DNA from 2 places in the Fictibacillus halophilus genome. Region 2 is predicted to be linked to the other one. Evidence: predicted binding sites of a transcription regulator. Region 2 holds the regulator's gene; the other holds the start of a gene.
The links. The regulator LexA, encoded in region 2, represses DNA repair genes until DNA is damaged. The targets are predictions, from matches to a motif close to CGAACATATGTTCG.

Region 1 (3,432 bases), 1.4 Mb from region 2:
ACGTACTTTTAAACAGAAAGTTTCAAAGAGAAGGGGTCTGACCCTAAACAATTTATTTCCCGCAACAATTTCCTTGTTTTTGTCTAGGGAGTTTTGTTAAATTTAGAGAGGTATATTAGAACGTTTACAAAAGTGATGTTTTTTTGAGGTGTTCAAGGAGAGGGGTTCTTCGTTTCATGTTGGAGTATAGTGTCGCAGCTTTATTGCCTTTATGTTTACAGCTGCTTTTTAATAGAGTGTTGTTTACTAAATACTTACCTCTAGGGATTACTGTTGTTATTATGATTTTTGGTTTTGATGGGTTGAATCAACCTTTGCCTCTCCAAATCGTGGCCGTAATTTCTACGATCGTCGGCTTTTTACTGGGACTTAAAATTTATAACAAACAAAAACGAAAAGTAAGATAAAAAAAGACGTCACCTTCACGAGGTAGACGTCTTTCTTTTTGTATGAGTGATCGTTTCTTTCAAAAAAAGTACGAGCATGGATAACACATATAGCGTAATGATGCCAAGCCCAGCTTTATCGAGATGAACGAGCTTAAGGACAACTGAGCTTAAAATCGTGATGTACAGGGCACCTAGGTATTTTTGAATCTGTTCACTGGAATAGATGGTTGTAAGTTTGGCTCCTAGCTGCGTGCCGACGAGCGCCCCTAATATCAGTAGGAGGCCTAGTTTATAGTCAATCTGTACACTTGATGCGTACGTTAAGAATCCAGCACTTACAATGAAAAACACACTGACCAAGCTCGTCCCAACCGCTTTTCTAGAAGGAAACTTCATCAATGAGATGAGCATTGGAACCATCACGAATCCCCCACCAACTCCTAATGTCGTAGAAATGAATCCTCCTGTGAATCCAATAAAGATGGCTTTTGGCCAAGAAAATTGGATCTCGGTTGTGATTTCAGTTTTATTCTTGCGTTTTGTTTGCTTATAAAGCAGGGAAAGAGCAAAGTAGGCAAGAAGAACAATATAAAATATAGGAATGATTGTATCGTCATAACCCATCTTTTCTGACCAAACTACAAGTGGATGAGCGACCTGTGTTGCACCAATCCCAACAACTCCTAGAACAGCAGCGGGTTTCCATAGAATGTTCTTAAATCTCAGATGTGCAGCAACTCCTGAAACACTCGTCCCGATTGAGTACATGAGACTTGTTCCAATCGCAGATAGAGGCGGGATGCCGAATAAAATAAGAACGGGTGTCAGAATAAAGCCACCACCAATTCCGAAAATGCCTGAAAAGATGCCGATGCATAAACCTAGCAGTATATAAAAAAACTCCATTTTTAAAACTCCTTTAAGGGGACACACCTTCTACAATTTTTCCGAAAACCTTGGTAATGCTAGCGGGAAATGGGGTCAGACCCCATACAATTTATTTCCCAACGAGCGCCTACCTTTAAGTATAACACTTTACTTTCTTTCCAGAAACTTCTGCGAATATTTGTTCGTAATTATTAGGTTTTTGGATGAGGGCTGTGCTATAATTTGAGTAACCAGAATTTAGGAACGGAGGTTCGGTTTTGTGAGTCAAAGTCAATTGTTCGAAATCAAATCAAACTATCAGCCACAAGGGGATCAGCCCGCAGCGATCAAGCATCTTGTGAACAATATAAACGCAGGAAAGAAGAGTATGACCCTGCTTGGTGCGACCGGAACAGGGAAGACGTTTACGGTATCCAACGTTATTCAGGAAGTAAACAAACCGACTCTTGTTATTGCTCATAACAAAACATTAGCCGGACAGCTTTACAGTGAGTTAAAAGAATTTTTCCCGAACAACGCAGTTGAATATTTTGTATCGTATTACGATTATTATCAGCCAGAAGCTTACATTGCTCACTCTGATACTTACATTGAAAAAGACGCAAGTATAAATGATGAGATCGATAAACTTCGCCACTCGGCTACTTCATCCCTTTTTGAACGAAAAGACGTTATTATTGTGGCCAGTGTATCTTGTATTTATGGTCTAGGTTCACCTGAAGAATATAAAGACATGGTGATTTCCTTACGAGAAGGCATGGAGAAAGACCGTGATCAGCTTTTACGTGATCTTGTAGATGTTCAATACAACCGAAACGATATCAACTTTACTCGTGGTACGTTCCGAGTTAGAGGAGATGTTGTGGAAATCTTTCCAGCCTCACGCGATGAACATTGTCTTCGTGTGGAGTTTTTTGGTGATGAGATCGACCGAATTACTGAAGTGGACGCACTAACAGGCGAAATTCTTGGTGAACGTAACCACGTTGCCATTTTCCCAGCTTCCCACTTCGTAACACGTGAAGAGAAAATGAAAGTAGCGATCAAGCGCATTGAAGCTGAACTTGAAGATCGCCTGAAAGAATTGAATGAAGCTGGAAAACTATTAGAAGCACAGCGTCTCGAACAGCGTACAAGATACGACCTAGAGATGATGGCGGAGATGGGCTTTTGCTCAGGGATTGAGAACTACTCTGTTCACCTGACTCTAAGACCATTAGGTTCAACACCTTATACACTTCTTGATTATTTTCCAGATGATTCACTGATTGTTATCGATGAGTCCCATGTTACTCTTCCACAGATTCGTGGAATGTTTAATGGAGACCAAGCGAGAAAAGGAGTTCTTGTAGATCACGGATTCCGATTACCTTCTGCAAAGGATAACCGCCCGCTAACGTTTGAAGAATTTGAGCGTTACACAAAGTTTCAGCATATTTACGTATCAGCAACACCAGGTCCGTATGAGCTCGAACACGCACCTGATCCGGTTGAGCAAATTATTCGTCCAACAGGGCTCCTTGATCCTACACTAGAAGTTCGTCCGATCAAAGGTCAAATCGATGACTTACTCGGTGAGATTAACGAAAGAATCGCGAAAAACGAACGAGTTCTTGTTACAACATTAACGAAAAAGATGTCTGAGGATCTTACGGATTATTTTGTAGAGCTCGGCATAAAAGTTCGTTACCTGCATTCAGAAATTAAGACTTTAGAACGGATCCAGATCATACGTGATCTTCGTCTTGGTGTTTTTGATGTACTCGTCGGAATTAACTTGTTGCGAGAAGGATTAGATATTCCTGAAGTCTCTCTCGTTGCCATTTTAGATGCAGATAAAGAAGGCTTCTTACGTTCAGAACGCTCGCTTATCCAGACGATTGGCCGTGCTGCTCGTAACTCAAACGGCCACGTTATTATGTATGGAGATAAGATTACGAAATCCATGCAGATCGCGATCGATGAGACGCAGCGCAGACGTCAGAAACAGATAGAGCACAATGAAAAGCATGGAATCACGCCTACTACGATTAAAAAAGAAGTGCGTGATGTGATTCGAGCGACACAAGCTGCCGAAGATACAGAAACGTATACAAGTTCAAAAGCTCCTAAGCAAAAGATGAGCAAGAAAGATCGCGAAGCGTTTATCGAGCGT
Region 2 (3,432 bases):
AACTATAGTGCTGCGCTTATTCAATTTAAACAGAATTATTCTCATATTTCCCCTGAAAATACACAAACTCTGGACCGTCTTAAGAGTATAAGCCATATTCAAAATGACTTTATTAAGAATGTTGCAATTACAAATTCGGATAATTACTCATACTTTATGAAATACATTTTTAACAAAACAAGTGCTATAAATTTTAATAATTTGTTCAAAGACATAACCTTTGATCATTTAAGTGTTATTAATGAAATTTTGGCAGAAGATAAAATAAAAAATTTAAAGCAGCAGGAAGACACTACGGATATAACTAACTCTTTAACTGTCGATAAATCAGAACTGGTAGGTAATATGACTCAAGCTGAATTCAGGGCTGTAATTGAGAATGCAATAGAATCTACACATGCTAAAAAAATGGCACCAAAGGATCGTTTACGAGGTTTCTTGTGGATGGTTATTGAGGGTGTAAGTGTAGATATTGCCAAAGCTATTTTAAAGAATTTATTCTTAGGACTTACAATTTATTTAGCAAGCATTGCAGCAAGTAATCATGATTATGAAGTTGCCAAAGAGATTAGCCAAAAAATCAGTCAGAATGAAGATGTTAAAACAGTAAAAAAGGCATTTATTAAAAATCCCGAAATTGAAAAACCTATGGGAGAACTGGGCTTTTTAAGAATAGAGAGCCATCTTAGAAATCGTCCTCAGAAACAATCTCGTTTAGCCTCTCCTGAGCTTGTATCGAAAAATACTGTTGTATTTCCTATTAAGAAAGAGGGAAATTGGATACTGGTTGAAGTTGAAACAAATACAGATGCTTTTATTGGCTGGATTGAAGAATCTAAGCTTATTAAATTTAAATTAAATTAATGTTAACAGGCATAAATTTGGTTACTGTAAAGACCAGTATTTTTTCTGGTCTTTTTTAAATTGGGCTGAATAAAGGAGATTAGTCTTTATATATCCTGAGCTAGAGGGTGCCATTAAAAATGGAAATATTAAAAAACAATGAGTTTGTTAATTTTATATGGAAAAATGCTGAGATTCTAAGGGGACCTTATTTTCATAATTCACCAGTAAGGCAAATTTTAATTTGGCGAAACTGGGTAGTGGCAAGGAAATGGTTCAATCTATTGATAATAGTGAAGGAATTAATAAAGGGTGTTTTTTTACACATTCAATAATGTACAAAAAAGATAGCATATCAATTTTTAATTGAACGAAATTCATTTAAAACGAAGCTAATTGAAAATTTTCCGGAATAATTGTGTTTCAATAAACGAGGCGGAATATCTCGTGAAGAGCAGAAAGCGTCCTTCTGAACGAAAGTGAGGAAGGCTGAGCGAGTATATGGAGCCGGGACAAGTTTGATAGAAATGCATAAAAAAGTAACCCACCCTGCCGACCAAAGCTAGAGAGTTCTTTGATTTATTTTAACGTGAGTGGATGAAAAAACGCAACCTATTATATATAGTCACGTTTTCACCCAACCCTATCTCGATAAATATATAAACCTTTCATCTGTGTATAATTGATTATTACCATCACGCTGCGGTCACTGTTCCAAAAGAACTGAACGATGTCGTCTTTCTTGCATAAAAAGTTGTCGTATCCATGCTGAACGAAGTCAATAAAAAAGAAGCATCTACAGCTATAGACGCTTCTTATGTACAGTTAATGAATGCTTCGATATACGCCGATTACTTTACCTAATATGGTACAGCTCTGTAAGATGATAGGTTCCATTGATGAGTTCTCAGGCTGCAATCGAATATGGTTTTTTTCCTTGAAGAATCTTTTTACAGTCGCTTCATCTTCATCGGTCATAGCCACGATAATATCTCCGTTATTTGCTGTAGGTTGCTGTTTCACAACCACTAAGTCCTTATTAAAGATACCTGCTTCAATCATACTATCACCAACAACAGATAACATGAAGACGTTCTCATCACCAACAACGTGCTCAGGTAACGGGAAGTATTCTTCTACGTTCTCAACCGCACTGATAGGGAGACCTGCTGTTACTTTACCGATAACAGGAATTGATACAGAACGGACAGAGGGAATGTTGTCTTCTAATCCTAAAACTTCAATCGCTCTTGGTTTTGTTGGATCTCTTCGAATAAGACCCTTTTTTTCAAGTCTTGCTAAATGTCCGTGAACTGTTGAGCTTGAAGCAAGGCCAACTGCCTCTCCGATTTCACGAACTGAAGGCGGATACCCTTTTTGTGATACTTCCTCTTTTATGAAAGCCAATATATCCAATTGTCGTCTGGATAACTTAGTCATTTTTTAGCACCTCACCGAATTTTTTATCTATAAAAAGTATATCATGGGGAATTACGAGATACAAACATAAGTTCGAAAAAATAGTTGACACCGAACAAACGTTCCAGTTATTATACTATTAAGAGATGCGAACAAACGTTTGTTGAAAGGGGATATCACAATGAAACAAGGGACAATGCATGTTATTGTATTTTTAGGGTTGTTAGGTGGTATATTTTTTACGTTATCAAATCTTGCCTCACAAGAAGCTCAATATATTGAAGTAACCATACAGGAGGGAGACTCACTGTGGAGTCTTTCTGAAGAGTATAATGCCAAACATCATTATTCCAATTGGGAATTTATAAAATGGGTCGAAAAAAAGAACAGTGTAAATGCGGCAGCTGTTTTTCCAGGTCAGAAAGTAATCATACCAGTCAATAAATAAAAAAGCGGGTTTTAAACAATGAAAGCAATCATTTATTCCAGAGTTAGTACAGATAAAGAAGAACAAATAACTTCATTAGAACGACAAGAAGCGGAATTAATGAAGTTAGCGCTACAATTTAAATTTGAAGTTGTGAATTGTTACCGTGAAAAGGCAAGTGGATTTTCATTAGATCGAGAAGAATTGTTAAATGTATTAGATCTTGCAAGGGATGGAGAGTTTCAATGCCTACTTGTACAAGATGATACTCGTTTAGGCAGAGGAAAAGCAAAAATGGCTATACTTCATCAGTTGATCAAATACAACATTAAAGTATATACACTCTCTAATAATGGAGAATACACGTTAACAGAAGCGGATGAAATGGTGCTTGATATTGTGTCTACTGTAGAAGAATACCAACGCAAGCTTCATAACATGAAGATTAAGCGTGGAATGAGAAAAGCTGTTAAAGAAGGCTATAAACCTCAAAAAAACTTAAAAAATCAAACCGGTGGTGGCAGAGACAAAAAAGAAGTGCCGATTTCTGAAATCGTACGATTAAAGAACATGAAGCTTACATTTCATGACATAGCCTTAACACTTAGAGGGTTGGGCTTTGATGTTTCTAAAGCGACCGTACATAGAAGATACAAAGAACATGTGGAAAATACAGATAACTAGAAATTCCTTTCATTCTGCTGTAGGATAGAGTGAAGAATGCTTTGAAAAGGGGTTTTAAT

Region 1: uvrB (excinuclease ABC subunit UvrB) is a predicted target of LexA. The motif match lies at 1,449-1,462, and genes of this name have one in related genera.

Annotation. Positions count from the first base shown of each region.
Region 1 covers NZ_JAEACF010000001.1:2,622,726-2,626,157, reverse strand. Annotated here, with positions in the region: gene I5J82_RS13635 (DUF2198 family protein) at 177-407, shown strand; gene I5J82_RS13630 (sulfite exporter TauE/SafE family protein) at 423-1,295, opposite strand; gene uvrB (excinuclease ABC subunit UvrB) at 1,537-3,432, shown strand, end outside.
Region 2 covers NZ_JAEACF010000001.1:1,193,659-1,197,090, forward strand. Annotated here, with positions in the region: gene I5J82_RS06265 (hypothetical protein) at 1-864, shown strand, start outside; gene lexA (transcriptional repressor LexA) at 1,669-2,283, opposite strand; gene yneA (cell division suppressor protein YneA) at 2,444-2,710, shown strand; gene I5J82_RS06280 (YneB family resolvase-like protein) at 2,729-3,373, shown strand.